2 regions of the Rubrimonas sp. genome follow, and region 1 is predicted to be linked to the other one. Evidence: riboswitches for the same ligand, from Rfam matches in the RefSeq annotation. Region 1 holds a riboswitch; the other holds the start of a gene.
What was found. A riboswitch is a leader RNA that binds a small molecule or an ion and turns the genes downstream of it on or off. The one in region 1 is predicted to bind cobalamin.

Region 1 (9,157 bases):
CCTCCACCAGCGCCTGCAGATTGCGCGGCGAGACGGAGGTCTCGACGAACACCGCGCCGATGCGGCGGGAGACGAGCGTCTTCACAAGGTCCTCGATGCGGGCGAGCCCGGCCTCGGCCTCGGTCGAGATGCCCTGCACGCCGAGCACCTCGAACCCCCAGGCCGCGCCCAGATAGCCGAAGGCGTCGTGCGAGGTGACGAGCACCCGCGCCTCCTGCGGCACCGAGCCGAGGGCCGCGTCGGCGTAATCGGCGAGCGCCGCGATCTCCTCGTGATGGCGCATCGCGTTGCGCCCATAGGTCTCGGCGCCGTCGGGATCGACCTCGGTCAGCGCACGGCGCGCGCCGTCGACGGCGAACGCCCAGAGGCGCGGGTCCATCCAGATGTGCGGATCGAAACGCCCGGGCGCCTCCGGGTCCTCCAGCAGGCGCGACCGCGGAACCGCCTCGCCGAGCGCGGCCACCGGCTTGCGCGCGGCGAGGTCGAGCAGGAAGCCCTCGAGCTGCGCCTCCAGATAGAGCCCGTGCCACAGCACGAGGTCGGCGCGCGTCATCGCGGCGATGTCGCTGCGGGTCTGGCGGAAGGAGTGGGGGTCGACGCCGGGCCCCATCAGCGCCTGAACGGCGACGCGGTCGCCGCCGACGACGCGCGCGGCGTCCGCGACCATGCCGGTCGTCGCCGCAACGGTCAGGACGGGACTTGCGGCGGCTCCGGTCGACCGCAGCGCCGCGCTCGCGACGACGGTCCCAAGGAAACGGCGGCGGGAGAGGGACATGCGGCGCTGCTCCTGGAAGGAAACTGATACGCATTCTCAGGTAGCACGAGCCGGCGGCCGATGCAATGGTTTTGCGAACGTTTCGCAAGAATGCGGCGCGCGCATCGCCTCCGCGCGCGCCGCCCCTCGCTCAGAACGACGCGCGCAGACCGACCAGCGCAGTCAGCGGCTCGGCGCGATAGCCGAACACCTCCTCGTAGTCGGCGTCGAACAGGTTGCGCACGGCCCCGTAAAGCTCGACCTGCTCGGTCACCCGATAGCCCGCGTCGAGATTGATCACGACGTAATCGTCGAGGTCGACCGTGCTCGCGGGGAAGGTCGAGAAATCGCTGTCCGTGGTCTCCGCCGCGAACACCGCCTCGCCCCCGACATGGGCGCGGCCCTCGAGGAAGCGGTAGCGGGCCGAGACGGCGCCGCTGTGCTCGGGGCGGCGGATTTCCTGAGCCCCCGCGTCGTCCTCGGCGTCGAGCCAGGTGTAGCTCGCGCCGAGCGTCAGCCCGTCGATCGGCGCCACGCTGCCGGAAAGCTCCACGCCGCGCCGCGTGCTGTCGTCGTCGAGATTGCCCACCGACTGCACGCCGCCGCCGAGGCCGACCGAGACGATCTCGTCCTCGAGGCTCTCGTCGAAATAGGTGGCCGAGATCAGCGCCCGCCCGCCCCAGAACGTCTGGTCGACGCCGACGTCCCAGCCGAAATTGCGCTCCGGCTTGAGGTCGGGGTTGCCCTCGAAAGTTCCGAAGATGAAGCCGAACTGCTGGAAGAAGTCCGGATTGGTCTGCGCCCGGCCCACCGAGGCGCGCAGCCGCGTGCCCGTGTCGAAGATCTGATAGGAGGCCGACAGCGACCAGCTGAGGAAATCGTCGAACTCCTCGTTGTCGTCGTAGCGTGCGCCGGCCTGCACGAAGAGCGCCTCGGTGATCTGGGCGCGATAGTCGAGCACATAGCCGATCTCGTCGCGCGACCGCTCGCCCCCGGCGACGAACCCGTTCTCGAAGCCCTCGCGCTTGTATTGCAGAGCGCCGATCACCGTATGCGCGCGGGCGGGGCCGAAGCTGTAGGCGAGCTGGTAGCCCGCCTTCAGCGTGTCCTCGTCGTTGAAGGACGGGTCGAAGGAGAACGTCCGGGTGTCGGTGTCGCTGAAGGCGTAGGAGACGCTCGGCGTGTGCACCAGCGCGCCGTCCAGCATCGCCCAGTCGGCGGCGAGCCCGGCGAACAGGTCGCGCCCGTCATTCTCGCCGCGCTGGTCGGCGCGGGAATTGTCGAACTCGCCCTCGCGGTCGACATAGCGGAACGACCCGCGCAGGCCGATCTCGTCGGTCAGCGAGACGCCGCCGCGGGCGTTGAACACGAGCGCCTGCGCGCCGTCGTCGTCGCCCGAGCCGCCGCCCCGCGCGTCCCAGCCCGCATCGTCGCGGAAGGTCAGCGACAGCGCGCCGGCGCCGCGCGGGCCGCCATATTCGAGCCCCGCGCCGACGCCGCCCGACGGGTTGGTCCCGGCCTCGGCGAAGCCGAAGGTCCGCAGACCGTCCGCCCCGGCGCCGCCGCGGGTTATGATGTTGATAACGCCGGCCGTGGCGCCGGCGCCGTAGACGGCCGCCTGCGGCCCGCGCAGCACTTCGACGCGCTCGACCTCGTCGGCGGAAAGGCGCGAGAAGTCGAACGCCGTGGCCGCGCCGGCGGCTTCGACGCCGTCGATCAGCACCAGCACATGGTTGCTTTCGGACCCCCGGATGCGCACCGAGGTCTCGCCGCCCGGACCGCCGACGCGGCTGACCGAAACGCCGGGGGTTCCGCGCAAAGCGTCGACGAGGCGGGAGATGCCGCGCGCGCGCAGCTCCTCGCCGGTGACGATGGTGGCGGCGCGGGCGTAGCTCTGCGCCGCCACAGGGGCGAGACCGCCGCCGACCACGATCTCGTCGAGCAGAACGGGCGTCTGGCCGAGGGCGGGATATGACAGGGTGAAGCTCGCGGCGACGGCCGCGATCAGGGAAGATGCGCGCATCTGCGCCTCCTCTGCGCGCCGGAGGCTGCTCCGGCGACGGTTGCACGCAGCCGGAGGGCGCGACGACGCCGCGTCCGGAAACCGGCCATCGGAATCACCGCTGCGGAGGATCCGCCCCGGGGCGCGCCCCGCGCCCAAGGTGGGTGACGATGTTCCGGCAGGTCTCCTGGCTCGCGGGTCGTCGCCTTCGCTCCACCTTCCCGGCCCTGAGGGCCAGTGGCGTGCGGGAGCAGGCTCGCCGCTCACAGTTGCGGGGGCAGCCGCGGATTCCGCCCCGATGCGGGGCCTCACCGCGTTCCCTTTTCATCCGGCCGCCCTGCGACGACGCGGAACCAGAACGGGAGGACTTTCGCGCCGGACCGTTGCGGCGTCAATCGCCGCGCCCCATTACGCAGCCTTGTGTCGCAGATGCCTGCCGTCTTCATGAATACGACAGTCATCGGACAGCATTGTGAATTATTTTATACAGGCGTGACTTGAGGAATAAAATCTTTACATATCGGACGGCACGCTGTATCCAAACAGTGCAAGAATAGGCGGTCGGGTGCGATCGCGGTTCGGACTCAAGGGCTCATGCAGCTGATCGCCCATCGCCTTTACGACGACGCCGCCGAACTCAGGCAGGTCGACCGCAGGCGTCTGCACGGGGTCCAAGGGGCGGAACTCGACATTCGCTGCGACGAGACCGGCGAGGCGGTGATCCATCATTCCCCGGTGTTCCGCGCCCGCTCGGGCGCGCCGCGCGATCCGCGCAAGCCGCTGCGCGACGCGGTCGGCCTTCTGGGCGAGATCGCGCCGCATCTGCAGACGCTGCTGCTCGACGTCAAGACCGTCGACGCGGCGGGCCGCGCCGCCGAGGCCGTCGCCCGCGAACGTCCGCGTTTCGACGTCGCCTTCGCCTGCTGGCGCGCCGACGAAGTCGCGACGATCCGGGCGGCGTTGCCCGGCGCGCTGATCCTGTTCTGCGTCGCGCCGATCTTTCTGCGGCGCACGCCGCGGGGGCGGTTGCGCGACCTTTACATCTGCAATTCCTTCCCCTTCATCACCTCGGCGCGCGGCTTCGTTCCCAAGCTCGACAAACCCAACCGCCACAACATCAACGTCAAACTGATCTGCAAGGACCGGCTGGCGGCGCGGTTGCCGCGCGGGGTGGACGGGATGTGCGTGCACCGGCTGTTCCACCGCGAGGAGCTGATCGACTTCGCCGCCGCGCGCGGCCTGCGCACCGCGGTCTACGGCTTGCCGGCCTGCGACCATCCGCGCACCGACGCGCTGCGCGGCGTCGCCGATTTCGCAATCGTCAAGCGGCCGCGCTCCGGCGAGCGCAGCGCGCCCGCCTACGCCCCGGTCGCCTCCGCCGCCTGAACCGGCGGCGCCCCGAACCCCGCATTGACGTCTGTCAACTCCGACCTGCGTCGGAGGGTCACGCCCTGCGGCGCGCGCGAAACAGGCGCGGACGGTGGACCGGGCCGACGCTTCGGCGTTAAATCGGTTGCGAATTGCACATTTCGGGAGCGGGCAATGGCCGACGCTGCGGCGCATCACGGCGAGCATCACCAGAGCGGGTTCTTCACCCGGTGGTTCTGCTCGGTGAACCACAAGGACATCGGCATCCTCTACCTCGTGACGGCGGGCCTGCTCGGCGCGATCTCGGTGGCGATGACCGGCTACATGCGGCTCGAGCTCATGGAGCCGGGCGTGCAGTACATGCTGACCGAGGACGGGACGCCCGACGGCGCGCTCTGGAACGTGCTGATCACCGGCCACGGCATCCTGATGATGTTCTTCGTGGTCATCCCGGCGCTGTTCGGCGGCTTCGGCAACTACTTCATGCCGCTGATGATCGGCGCGCCGGACATGGCGTTCCCGCGGCTGAACAATCTCAGCTACTGGCTGTTCGTCGCCGGCGCCTCGCTCGCCGTGCTCGCCGTCTTCATGGATGGCGGGGTGCAGGCCGGCTGGGTGCTCTACGCGCCGCTCTCGACCTATGGCTCGCCGGGCATGGCGATGGATCTGGCGATCTTCGCGGTGCACCTTTCGGGCGCGTCGTCGATCCTCGGCGCGATCAACATCATCACGACCTTCCTGAACATGCGCGCGCCGGGGATGACGCTGTTCAAGGTGCCGCTCTTCGCCTGGTCGATCTTCGTCACCGCCTTCCTGATCCTGCTGTCGCTCCCCGTTCTGGCGGGCGCGATCACCATGCTGCTGACCGACCGCAATTTCGGCACGACCTTTTTCGACCCGGCGGGCGGCGGCGACCCGGTGCTGTACCAGCACATCCTGTGGTTCTTCGGGCACCCGGAAGTCTATATTCTCATCGTGCCGGGCTTCGGGATCATCAGCCACATCGTCTCGACCTTCTCGAACAAGCCGATCTTCGGCTATCTGGGGATGGTATGGGCGATGATCGCCATCGGCGTGCTCGGCTTCGTCGTCTGGGCGCACCACATGTACACGGTGGGCATGAGCGCCGACGCGCAGGCCTATTTCATGCTCGCCACCATGGTCATCGCGGTGCCGACGGGCGTGAAGGTGTTCACGTGGATCGCCACGATGTGGGGCGGGTCCATCGAGTTCAAGACGCCGATGCTCTGGGCGCTGGGCTTCATCTTCCTGTTCACCATCGGCGGCGTGACCGGGATCGTGCTGAGCCAGGCGGGCGTGGACCGCGCCTATCACGACACCTATTACGTCGTGGCGCATTTCCACTACGTGATGAGCCTCGGCGCGGTGTTCTGCATCTTCGCCGGCATCTACTACTGGATCGGCAAGATGTCGGGGCGGCAGTATCCGGAATGGGCCGGCCGCGTCCACTTCTGGACGATGTTCATCGGCGCCAACATCACCTTCTTCCCGCAGCACTTCCTTGGGCGGGCGGGGATGCCGCGGCGCTACATCGACTATCCGGAGGCGTTCGCGCTGTGGAACTATGTGTCGTCCATCGGCGCGTTCATCTCGATCGGCTCTTTCGTGTTCTTCCTGTGGATCGTGTGGCACACGCTGACGAGGGGGGAGCGCATCGTCGAGCCGAACTATTGGGGCGGCGGCGCGGACACGCTGGAATGGACCCTCTCCAACCCCCCGCCCGAGCACACTTTCGAGACGCTGCCCACTCAGGCGCAGTGGGACAAGGGCCATCACTGAGCGCCATGATCCGCGCATGAGCCAGGACCGCGACTCGGCCGGAGGGGGCGCCCCTCCGGCCGCACACGTCTCAGACCCCTTCGAGCGGCGCGACCCGCCGCTCTATGCGGCGACGCTCTGGCCGCACCGCTCGCTCAGCCGGCGGGGCTTCGGCTGGGTGATGCTCTGCCTCGGGGTCGGTCTCGCGATCCCGCTGCTGTCGGTGTGGGGCACGCCGGTCGCCTGGGCGCTCTCGCCCTTCCTGATCGGGGCGCTGGGGCTGGTCTATGCGATGATCGAGATGAATTACCGGGCGGGCCGGCTGCGCGAGGATGTGCGCATCTGGCCGGACCTGATGGCGGTGGAGCGGCGCGAGCCGAAGGGGCGCGTGCGGCGCTGGGCGGCCAATCCCTACTGGGTGACGCTGGAGCTGACCGACACGCGGGCGATGGAGCGGTATCTGACGCTGAAGGGCGGCGGGCGCACCATCGAACTCGGCGCGTTCCTGACGCCCGAGGAGCGGACCGCGCTGGCGGAGGAGTTGCGCGGGGCGCTGGCGCGGGCGCGCGCGGCGGCGCCGGCGTGAGGGGCTCGGCGTGAGGGGCCCGGCGTGAGCGATCCGGCGCCTGTTCCGAGGCGGATCGAGCGGCTCGGGCGCGGCTTCACGGTCGATGCGGCGCGCGAGGGCGCGTTCTGGGAGCGATTCGCCTCCGGGGCGTGGGAGCCGGAGACGCTGGCGCTGCTGGCGGAGCGGACGGGCCCTGGGGTCCAGTTCATCGACATCGGCGCGTGGATCGGGCCGACGAGCCTGTTCGCCGCGGCTTGCGGCGTCGAGGTGGTGGCGGTGGAGGCAGACCCGGTGGCGCTGGTGTGGCTGCGGCGCAATCTGGCGCTGAACCCCGCGCTTGCGGCGCGCGTGCGGGTGTTCGACCGGGTGCTGACGGCGGAGGGCGGCGCGGCGCGGTTCGGGACGAATCGAGGGCGGGGGGGCAATTCGATGTCCTCGACGCTGCACGCCGAGATGGCGACGGAATGGACCTTGCCCGCGGCGACGCCGGCGGAGCTGGCGGCGTTCGCAGGGCCCGCGGCGCGGCGCTTCGTGAAGCTCGACATCGAGGGCGGGGAATACGCGGTGGCGCCGGCGCTGGGGCCGGTGCTCGCGGGCGCGGAGGCCGTTCTGGTGTCGTGGCATCCGAAAGTCGCGCGCGCGGCGGGGCGGTCGGAGGCGCGGATCGCGGCGGACAGCGCGGCCTGTCTGGGCGCGCTCGGGGCGTTCCGGGCGCTGGTTCCGCAGGGGGAGGGCTGGGCGCCGGCGCCGCCCGATCCGGTCCCGACGGGCGACTGGCTGTTCCTGCGCGAGGGCCCCTGAAGCAGTGTTCGGGGCGCAACGATTTCACAGTTGACGCGGCGGCGATTCTGGGTGTTTGTCGCGGCGGGCGCGCAGCCGGACAAGGGCGAGCGGCGGCGGGCTCAGCGAAATCGCCCTGACGACGGAGTGCGTCCATGACGCTCCCCCCCATGCCGCAGGCGAAGCCTGCGCGCCCGGAATTTTCCTCAGGTCCCTGCGCGAAACGCCCCGGCTGGTCAGCCGAGGGGGTCGCCGCGCGCGCCTTCCTCGGGCGGTCGCACCGCGCGTCGAAGCCGAAGGCGCAGCTCGCCGAGGCCATCGAGAAGACCCGCGCGCTGTTGGAGATCCCCGCCGACTACCGCATCGGGATCGTGCCGGCGTCGGACACCGGCGCTTACGAGATGGCGATGTGGACCATGCTCGGCGCGCGGCCCGTCGACGCGCTCGCCTGGGAGAGCTTCGGCGCCGGCTGGGTGACCGATGCGACCAAGCAGCTCAAGCTGGCCGACTGCCGCGTGATCGAAGCGCCTTACGGGGCGCTGCCGGACCTCGCGCAGGTGCGGCGCGAGGCGGATGTGCTGTTCACCTGGAACGGCACGACGTCGGGCGCGCGCGTTCCGAACGCCGACTGGATCGCGGCGGACCGCGAGGGGCTGACGCTGTGCGACGCCACTTCGGCGGCCTTCGCGCAGGCGCTCGACTGGCCGAAGCTCGATGTCGTGACCTTCTCCTGGCAGAAGGTGATGGGCGGCGAGGGCGCGCATGGCGTGCTGATCCTGTCCCCCCGCGCGGTGGAGCGGCTCGAGTCCTACAAGCCCGCATGGCCGCTGCCCAAGATCTTCCGCCTGATGTCGGGCGGCAAGCTGATCGAGGGCGTGTTCAAGGGCGAGACGATCAACACGCCGTCGATGCTGGCGGTGGCCGATTACGTCGATGCGCTCGACTGGGGGCTCGAGATCGGCGGGCTGGCGGCGCTGCGGGCGCGGGCGGACGCGAATTTCAGGGCGCTTCAAGGCTGGGTGGACGCGACCGGCTGGGTGGAGAACCTCGTCGCCGAGCCTGAGCATCGCTCGAACACCTCCGTGTGCCTCAAGATCGTCGATCCCGAGATCGCGGGGCTTTCGGAGGCCGATCAGCGCGCCTTCGCGGCGCGGATGGTCAAGCTGCTCGAAGGCGAGCGCGCGGCCTTCGACATCGGCGGCTATCGCGACGCGCCTCCGGGCCTGCGCATCTGGTGCGGCGCCACGGTCGAGACGGCGGATGTCGCAGCGCTGACGCCCTGGCTCGACTGGGCCTTCGCGACGGCGAAGGCCGAACGGGCCGCCGCGGCGGCCTGACCGGGCCTCCTTCTTTCCTCCCGAAATCCTCTCCCCTGCGGGGGAGAGGCGCCTCCCCTTCCCGCGTCGCGCCCGTCCGGCTGCGGCGCGCGCATCCCAAGAGGATTTCCCATGCCCAAGGTTCTCATCTCCGACGCGCTGTCGGACGCCGCCGTGCAGATCTTCCGCGACCGCGGCGTGGAGGTCGATTTCCAGCCCGATCTGGGCAAGGACCACGAAAAGCTCGCCGCCATCATCGGCGACTATGACGGTCTCGCCATCCGCTCCGCCACCAAGGCGACGGCGGCGATCATCGCGAGGGCCGACCGGCTCAAGGTGATCGGCCGCGCCGGGATCGGCGTGGACAATGTGGACATTCCCGCCGCCTCGGCCCGCGGCATCGTGGTGATGAACACGCCCTTCGGCAACTCGATCACCACCGCCGAGCACGCCATCGCGATGATGTTCGCCATCGCCCGCGAAATCCCCGCCGCCGACGCCTCGACCCGCGCCGGCAAGTGGGAGAAGAACCGCTTCATGGGCGCCGAGATCACCGGCAAGACGCTGGGGCTGATCGGCTGCGGCAACAT
Region 2 (9,157 bases), on a different contig from region 1:
CAGCAGGCGGCCCTGCTTGTAGGCCGCGCGCGTCGGCACGCTGCGTGGGTCCGTCGTGAAGAGGTTGCGGCCGGTGGGCAGCACGTCCGTCCGGTCCCGGTAGGGCGACCCCGACGGGCCCGCCTCGATCCGCCGGCCCGCTAGCGCCCGGACCAGGGCGCGCCGCTCGGCGGCCGCCGAGGCGGCTGCATCGAACGGCGCGCCGCACCGCGGCGCCCGGCCCCAGACGTGAAGCCCCTCGCCGAACTGGGTTTCCTTGACGTCGCAGACGAAGCGATCGATCCGCGTGATCGTCTCGGACGGACAGGCGTCGGCCGCGAGGCCGAGGTCCTGCGCCACCCCCAACGCCTCAGCCTCGTCGCGGATATCCCCGATCAACCGGTCGCGCCGTTTCGGGTCGAGCCCGTCCGCATTGGAGAACTCGTCGAGCAAGGCCTCGAGCCGGGCGAGGCGGTGCGGCGTTCCCGAGGGACGCAGCGGCGGCGGAATGTGACCCAGCGTCACCGCGCCGATCCGGCGCTTGGCCTGCGCCGCTTCGCCGGGGTCGTTGACGATGAAGGGATAGATCACTGGCAGATCGCCGATCAGCGCCTCGGGCCAGCATGTCGCCGACAGGGCGACCGATTTACCCGGCAGCCATTCGAGCGTGCCGTGGGCGCCGACGTGCACGAGAGCGTCCACCTCGCCTCGGAGCCAGATATAGAACGCGACATAGGCGTGGCGCGGGACCCTGGAGAGATCGTGGTATTCGGCGTCCCGCGTCGGCGCTGCGCCGCGTTCGGGCTGCAACGCCACGAGCGCCATTCCGCGGCGGATTGCTGCGAAGCCGAAGCCGTCGGGCCCGGCGTCGGGATCGCTCTCGGGTTCGCCCCAGGCCCGATGAAGATCGTCGCGCAGGGCCACGGGCAGACTGGCCAGCGCCGCCCGGTAGGCCGCCATAGGCCAGTGGATCCGGACCGTCGCCAACGCCTGCGCCAGCGGCGCGGCTTCGGCGACCGCATAGCCCGCGTCCCGCATATCGTCGAGGATCGCCTCCGCCGAGGCTATCGCGTCGAGCCCCACGGCATGGGCCATGTTCCAGGCCCGACCGGGATAGGTCGAGAGCACGAGCGCCACGCGGCGGTCCGCGGGGCCGGCCGCGGCGAGCCGACGCCACCCCGCCACCCGATCGGCAATGGCCTCGATGCGGTCCGGCGCGGGGACATGCGCAACGCGCGCGAATTGCAGGTCCGCGTCGCGAGCGGCAGCCTGCTTGAACGACGCGACGCCGGCGAAGATGCGCCCGTCGACCTCGGGCAGGACGACATGCATGGCGAGGTCGGCAGGCGACAAGCCACGTGACGAGCCAGCCCAGGCCGTATGCGTCGACGTGGCCAGCGCCACCTGAAAAACCGGCGCCTCGGCGGCGTCGAGCGGCGATCCCGCCGCGTCGCCTCGCCCGGAGAAGGAAGTCGCGTTGACGATCGCGGCCGGCGCGAGGTGTGCGATCTGGCGCGCAAGCCATTCGCGCGCGCCCGGCGCCTTGAGCGACGGCGCGAACAGCCCCAGGACGCGAAGCCCCCGTTCGCGCAGTGCGACGAACAGCGCCTCGATCGGCGCCGTGTCGGCCGCGACGAGGTAAGAGCGATAGAAGACGACGAGGACGAGACGCGCGGCGTCCACCTGCAACGCGGCAGGCGCCGGACAGGCTGGTCCGTCCTCCGGCGTCCACGCGCCGACCTCGGGAAGGGCCTTGGAGCCGGTGACCGGGCCGACATAGAGGCCGGCCGCCAACGCGAGCTGCGCCAGCGCCGCCTGGGCCGCCACCGCGCCGCCGGTGTCGCAGAGATGCGCCAGACGGCGCAGAGTGGAGATCGGGACGGTCGATACGGCGTCGAGGCGGGGATCGGGCCGCCCGTCGGCGGGCAAGACGGCCAGAGCCATCCCCCGCGCCCGCGCCAGCGTCTCGACCTGCTGAAGGCCGTACGGCCAGTAGGGCACGCCGCCGATGAGCCGGATCAGAACGCCCTTCGCGCCGTTCAGGGTCTGCTCGACATAGGTGTCCACCGAGAGCGGGTGCTTGAGCGCCGCCAGATTGGCGAGCCTCAGCGTGGGAAGCCGGCCCTGCCGACCGCCGCCCCGACGCCAGCCCTCCGCGAAAGCGCCGAGATCGCTGTCGGACAGCGACAGAACCACCAGATCGGCGGGGCTCTGAGCCAGGTCGACCGGCGTCCCGTCGTCGTCGAGCCCGTGGCTTTCGCGGAAGATGACGTGCATGCCGTGTGGTCTTTCTTTCGGCTTATTCAGCCGCGGCGGCAGGTTGGAACAGGATGCCCTGGATCGCGTCCGCGTCGATGTCGCCATGCTCGGCGATGACGACGAGGCGGCCATGCCGAGGCGCGCCGTCCTGCCACGGCCGATCATACTGGTGGCGCACCCGCGCGCCGACCGCCTGCACCAGAAGCCGCATTGGCTTGCCTTTAACGGCTGCGTACCCCTTGACCCGCAGAATATTGCGGCGCCGGGCCAGGTCGACGATCCGCGCTACGAGGTCCGCAGGGTCGCCCACCTCGGGAATGTCGATCACGACGCTGTCGAAATCGCCATGCTCGTGATCGTCTGCACCGTCGTGGTGCGAGGGGCGCGCGGCGATGTCGTCCTCGGCCGCCGCGCCGAGGCCGAGGATCACTCGCGGGTCCACCGCGCCCTCGGCTACTTCGATGATCGGCAGGGGACGCGGGGCTTCGGCGAGGATCAAGGCCCGCGCCGCCGCGACGCCTTCCGGCCCGGCGAGATCGGGCTTGGTCAGGAGCACGAGGTCGGCGCAGGCGATCTGATCCTCGAACACCTCCGAGAGCGGCGTCTCGTGGTCGATGCTGGCGTCGGCTTGACGCTGGGCGTCCACCGCCGCGACGCTCGGCGCGAAACGTCCCGCCGCCACCGCCTCGGAATCCGCCAGCGCGATCACGCCGTCGACCGTGATCTTCGAGCGGATGTCCGGCCAGTCGAACGCCTTCAGCAGCGGCTTGGGCAGGGCGAGCCCGGAGGTTTCGATCAGGATGTGGTCGGGGCGCGGGTCGAGCGCCATCAGCGCCTCGATCGTCGGAATGAACTCGTCGGCGACGGTGCAGCAGATGCAGCCATTGGACAGCTCGACGATGTTCTCCGCCGGGCATTCGGGGATCGCGCAGCCCTTGAGGATCTCGCCGTCCACCCCGACGTCGCCGAACTCGTTGACGACGATGGCGAGGCGACGTCCGCCGGCGTTCTTGATCAGATGCGAAATCAGGGTGGTCTTCCCCGATCCGAGAAAGCCGGTGATGACGGTGACGGGGAGTTTCTCGAGGCCGGCCATGTCAGGTCTCTCCAAGGCTGCGAACGGGAGGATCGAGCGGCGGGATGCGGGCGATGCAGTTCTTGCGAAAATGCTCCGGGCGTTCGCGCCAGGGCACGAGACCGTCCGGGGCCTGACGGTACTTGTCTGCGCCCGCGGCGATCGTGTCGAGGTCGGTGCAAGGCTGAAGGCCGCCGTAGACATAGGTCCAGCGGCCCGGCCCCCTGAGCGCGATCGTGCACCCTCGCGAGCAGTTCGACAGGCATTCGACCGGCGTGACGGTGACGCCTTGAATGGCTGCGTCCGCGAGCTGCCTGTACAGGACAGCGCCCGGACGCACGTCCTCGTCCCCCGTCACGTCGCCGAGGCGGCAGCGCGTGCAGACCAGAAGCTCGACAGCCGACGGATGGTCTCGCATGCAGGCCACGCCAGTTCGAGAGCGGGGCATGCGGCGGAATCGCGGCCGTTCCCGGCTGCGCACCCGACCCCGGAACACCCCGCCCGGTTTCATTTCGTCGCGCTGGCAGGTCTCCCGGCTTGCGGATCTCGGGGCCGTCGGCCCCGTCGGCGGCCCTGCCTTCCCGGACCATCGGGTCCAGTGGCGTATCGGGCAACCTGTCCGGTCACGGTCGCGGGGGCGGCTGCGCTTCGGCCCGGCCCGGACCTGGCGCATTCCCTTTTCACCTGCTCTCGCAGGCACCAGCCCTGACAGTTGCTCAGGAGCAGCGCGGCGTGTCAAGCCGTGACGGTCCGCCGGGCGATGGCGAGGCGCGCCTGCGACAACCGCGCGGCGGATGCGGGCGCGCGGCGCGAGACCCGGCTTGATTGCCGATCGCACGCGGCCTAACGTTCGATCGATGGTGCCCGGAACTTCCGGGAGAATAGGGAAACCGGTGCGGGCACGACCCCAATTCCGGTGCTGCCCCCGCAACTGTAAGCGGTGCTCGTTCCCGAGAGCCACTGGACCCGATGGTCCGGGAAGGGGGGAGCGGACCTCAGCCGCGAGCCAGGAGACCTGCCATCGCCTTGGAAGCACCAACCCGGGCGGGGCGTCCGGAAGGGGGATCGTGTGACCCGAGCGTTGACCAGCGCCTGGATTAGACGCGCGCCTGTCGGCCCTGCATGTTCATTCAGGACACGGCATGCAGCGCGACAGCAGTCATGACGTGACATCTCGGTTCGGCGACTGTTCGAACGTCGGTCCATGCGCGGCGCGCTCGGTCCCGCTCGGGCTCAGGGCGTGCTCGTCAGCCGCGGTCTTCGGCGCGATCCTCGCGCCACTGAACACCGGCATATTCATCGGGCTGACCAAGATTCAGCAGCTGGCGATCGTAGGCGCTCCGGGGTCCGCGCTGTTCGTGCTAGCCGTCGCCAGCTTCGCCGAGGCCATCACCGTCGACCGGCTGGTCCTGACCGGCTTCGCCGCTTCCTTCATCGTGATGGAGCTGGCCAACGTCCTGATCTTACTCGGCGATCCACGCGCGACCTACACGGTGGCGTTCTGGATGCCGGGAGGGCTGGGACTGGCGCAATCGGCGTATCTTGGCTGGCCGCTTCAGGTGATGGCCGGTGCGGCGATACGGTTCCGGACCGTGGCGGGATCGCTGAACGCTAGGACCATCGGGGATGAGCCCGCGGCGACGCTGGCGATTTCGGCGGCGCAGTTCCGTCTGACGGCGCTCGTGGTCGCAGCGTTGGTCACTGGCTTCATGATCGCCTATTCCGGCGTCACCGGCTTCGTAGGCCTTACGGTCCCGCATATCGTGCGACTGATCGCGGGCGGCGACGACGCCCGGTTCTTGCCTGCCGCGATGCTCGCGGGCGCTGTCTTTCTCGTCCGGGCCGAGATCGTCGCGCGCGCCGTCATGCGCCGCGAGGACATGCCGATCGGCATCGTGACCAGCCACGTCGGCGGGGCGTTCTTCGTCTTGCGCCTGCGGAGGAACGCCAGAGATGCAGGCGGAGCTTCGCCGATCGCTCCCTGACGCCGCGCACGAGGTGCGGCGGCCTGACAACCGAGAGACCTGACCCGAGGAGGGACCCATGGACGACGTGACCCTACGCCACAACGAGAAGATGAAGCGCATCAAGGCCGCGCGCGACAAGATGATGGAGACGAAGACCGAGGAGAAGGGCCTAATCATCGTTCACACCGGCTCGGGCAAGGGCAAGAGCTCGTCCGCTTTCGGGATGGTCATGCGCTGCATCGCCTGGGGTATGCCCTGCGCCGTAGTCCAGTTCATCAAGGGCAACTGGGAGACCGGCGAGAAGACGCTGCTGCGTGACCGCTTCGCAGCGGAATGCCGCTTCTTCGTCTCCGGCGAGGGCTTCACGTGGGAAACCCAGGACCGCGAGCGCGACGTGGCGGCCGCCCGCAACGGCTGGGAGATCGCCAAGGCGCAGATCCTCGATCCCGCGATCGGTTTCGTCCTGCTGGACGAGATCAACATCGCGCTGCGCTACGATTACCTCGACATCGACGAGGTGGTGAACTTCCTCCTGACGCAGAAGCCCCGGATGACCCATGTCTGCCTGACCGGACGCAACGCCAAGCCCGAACTGATCGAGGCGGCCGATCTGGTGACAGAGATGACGCTGGTCAAGCATCCGTTCAAGGACGGCGTGAAGGCGCAGAAGGGCGTCGAGTTCTGATGACGGTCCAGACGCGACGTCCTCCCGCCAGCCCCTGCATCGGCGTCTGCGTCATCGACGAGGCGCGCGGGCTCTGCACCGGCTGCGTCCGGACGCTGGACGAGATCGCCGTCTGGGGCGGGGCCAGCGAGGCCTTTCGGTCCGCGGTCTGGGCCGCGCTACCCCTGCGCGCCGCCGCGATGGGCCTTACGACGCGTAGGCTGGACTGGCAGGGCGCGGCGCTTCTGGAAGCCGTCGCGCAGCGTTTCGTCGATGCCGAGGGCGCGTTCGTCGCGGGCGTCTACGGCGCGGTCGCCGAGGTGCGGCGCCAGCCCGACGAGCCGTTCGAGGCGCGTCGCGAAGGCGTCGTGCTGACGCTCACGACGCGCCGCTGCGCCCTGCAAGTGGAGGCGGCGTCCTGGATGACCGCGTTCGAGATCGCCCGGCCGGACCGTCCGCCCCTGATCGCGATCGCCGTCCCGTCGGGCCGCGCAGGGGACAGGGGCGCCGACGCGCTGACCTGTCTGGGACCAGACGAAGCGAGCCTCCTGCCGCGGGACGCCGGCGGACGGCGCTTCGATCTCGGCCTCGGGCGCCGCGCCGCGCGGTTCACGATCCGCTGCGACTCCGCGCTCGCCGCAGCCATCGCGCCGCATTGCGGCGCGCCGTGGCCCGCCTGCCTCGGGCTGATCGGCGGGAACGTGCTGGCGGCCAGTCCCGTCCGGGTGATCGAGGCGCCCGGCCTGCGCGCCGAAGTGGATGCGATCATTCCGTCGCGAGGCGGCGCATCGCCGGCAGGGCCGCACACGCACCTGCTGCCCGAACACATCTCGCAGGGATTCGATACGCCGCCGACCGTGCCGCTGCCTGAGGGATACGTCCTATCGGCCCTGTTCTATCCGTCGTGATCCCATGTCCCGCGCGCTGATGATCCAGGGAACCGGCAGCAATGTGGGAAAGTCCATGCTCGTGGCGGGCCTCTGTCGGGCGGCCCGTCTGCGGGGTCTCAGCGTCGCGCCGTTCAAGCCGCAGAACATGTCGAACAACGCCGCCGTGACTGTGGATGGCGGCGAAATCGGTCGCGCGCAGGCGTTGCAGGCGGTGGCTGCCGGACTGCCCGCCCACACCGACATGAACCCGGTGCTGCTGAAGCCCGAAACCGACGTGGGCGCGCAGGTGATCGTGCAGGGCCGCCGCCTGACGACGGCGCGCGCCCGGGCGTATCAGGCGCTGAAACCCCAACTGATGGGAAGCGTGCTCGAGAGTTACGGCAGGTTGCGCGCAGCCCATGACCTCGTCCTCGTCGAGGGCGCGGGCAGCCCTGCGGAGGTGAACCTCCGCGAGGGCGACATCGCCAACATGGGCTTCGCGCGCGCGGCGGACGCGCCGGTGATCCTCGCGGGCGATATCGACAGGGGCGGCGTGATCGCGCAGATCGTCGGCACGCAGGCGGTGATCGATCCGGACGACGCGGCGATGATCGCGGGCTTTCTGATCAACCGGTTCCGCGGCGACCCGCGGCTGTTCGACGACGGCTATTCCCTGATCTCGGCGCGCACGGGCTGGCGCGGCTACGGGGTTCTTCCGTGGTTTTCCGAAGCCTGGAGGCTGCCGGCCGAGGATGCGATGGACCTGGCCGCCCCGCGGCGGGCCGAGGGTCTGCACGTCGTCTGCCTCGTCCTGTCGCGGATCGCGAATTTCGACGATCTCGACCCTCTGGCACAGGAGCCGGGCGTGCGCCTGACGATGCTGGGCCCGGGCCGCGCCATTCCCGGCGACGCCGATCTGGTGATCCTGCCCGGCACGAAGTCGACGCGCGGCGATCTGGCCTTCCTGCGGGCGCAGGGATGGGACATCGACCTGGCCGCCCATGTCCGGCGCGGCGGCCGGGCGCTCGGCATCTGCGGCGGCTATCAGATCCTGGGCCGCCTTGTCGCCGACCCGATGGGCGTCGAGGGGCCGGCCGGAGCGGAGGAAGGGCTCGGCCTTCTCGACGTGGAGACGGTGATGACCGCGGACAAGCGCCTGAGCGTAGCGCGGGCCACCCACGCCGCGACGGGGTTGCCGTTCGACGGCTACGAGATCCATATCGGCCGGACGGAAGGGCCCGATCGCGCGCGCCCCTTCGCGTTTCTGGAGGGCAAGCCCGAAGGCGCAGTCAGCAGCGATGGCCGCGTCGCGGGCAGCTACCTTCACGGCATGTTCCGCGATGACGCCTTTCGCGCAGCCTGGCTCGCGGAATTCGGCGCGGCGTCGCAAGGCGGTTACGATCTCGGCGTGGATGCCGTGCTCGACGCGCTCGCGGCGCATGTTGAGGCGCACCTGGACGTGGAGGGGCTATTCGCCGCCGCGCGCTAACGCGGCCTCGAGTCGCTCCCATTCGAGCGCAACGCCCGGCAGCCCGAGCCGCAGCCAGCCACGGCTGTAGGGAAAGACGCGCGTCCAGATCTGCGCCCGCGCCAGCCGAGCCTGCGCCGCCCGTGCGTCGCCTGTTTCCACCGTTACGAAAAGCGCGCTGGACCCGACCGTGGTCCACCGTGCGCGCTCCGCCAGAAGCTCCGAGAGCCGCGCGACATCGGCGTGAAGCCGCGCCGCCGTGGCCGCCTGCCACGCGCGATCCGCCAGCGCCGCAGTCCCGATCGCGAGCGCCGGACCTGCCACCGACCAGGGCCCGGCAAGCGCCCGGAGAAGCGCCGTGGTCGTCGGCCCGCCCAGAGCAAAACCGAGCCGGACGCCCGCAAGCCCGTAGAACTTGCCGAAGGACCGCAGGACGACAGCCCTGTCGCCGAGCCTGGGCAGAATAGGGGCGAGCGAAAGCCCCTCCTCGGCGTCGGCGAAGCTCTCGTCGACGACCAGAAGACCCACTTGCGCCGCCAAGCCGGCCAAGGCCTCGGGCGGCCAGCGTCGGCCGTCGGGGTTATTGGGGTTCACTACGACCGCAAGATCCGCCCCCGCCATGGCGGACAGCCCTGGCGCGGGCGTGACCGTCCAGCCCTGCGCCGAAAGGGCCGCGGCATGTTCGTTGTAGCTGGGCGTCAGCACGGCGGCGCGGCCCGGCGCGCTCAATCGCGGCGTCAGCTGGATCGCCGCCTGCGCGCCCGCCAGGGCAACCACCGGCCCAGCGCATCCGAAAGACCGCGCAGCGATCTCCTCGAGCCGGGCGACGTCGCGCGCCATGGGCAGCGCCGTCCAGGCCTGCAGCGGCAAAGGCGG

Region 2: linked by a shared signal. The riboswitch ahead of V7Q31_RS12250 (DUF1636 domain-containing protein) and the one ahead of V7Q31_RS01100 (TonB-dependent receptor plug domain-containing protein) in region 1 are both predicted to bind cobalamin.

What each region holds. Positions count from the first base shown of each region.
Region 1 is NZ_DAIQNN010000002.1:68,201-77,357, reverse strand. It holds gene V7Q31_RS01105 (metal ABC transporter solute-binding protein, Zn/Mn family) at 1-775, opposite strand, end outside; gene V7Q31_RS01100 (TonB-dependent receptor plug domain-containing protein) at 906-2,777, opposite strand; cobalamin riboswitch at 2,917-3,129, opposite strand; gene V7Q31_RS01095 (hypothetical protein) at 3,351-4,142, shown strand; gene ctaD (cytochrome c oxidase subunit I) at 4,299-5,924, shown strand; gene V7Q31_RS01085 (DUF2244 domain-containing protein) at 5,941-6,489, shown strand; gene V7Q31_RS01080 (FkbM family methyltransferase) at 6,514-7,272, shown strand; gene V7Q31_RS01075 (phosphoserine transaminase) at 7,407-8,588, shown strand; gene serA (phosphoglycerate dehydrogenase) at 8,700-9,157, shown strand, end outside.
Region 2 is NZ_DAIQNN010000052.1:11,482-20,638, forward strand. It holds gene cobN (cobaltochelatase subunit CobN) at 1-2,256, opposite strand, end outside; gene cobW (cobalamin biosynthesis protein CobW) at 2,279-3,334, opposite strand; gene V7Q31_RS12250 (DUF1636 domain-containing protein) at 3,336-3,731, opposite strand; cobalamin riboswitch at 3,819-4,032, opposite strand; cobalamin riboswitch at 4,155-4,350, shown strand; gene V7Q31_RS12255 (FecCD family ABC transporter permease) at 4,456-5,298, shown strand; gene cobO (cob(I)yrinic acid a,c-diamide adenosyltransferase) at 5,357-5,965, shown strand; gene V7Q31_RS12265 (DUF1289 domain-containing protein) at 5,965-6,852, shown strand; gene V7Q31_RS12270 (cobyric acid synthase) at 6,857-8,302, shown strand; gene cobD (threonine-phosphate decarboxylase CobD) at 8,282-9,157, opposite strand, start outside.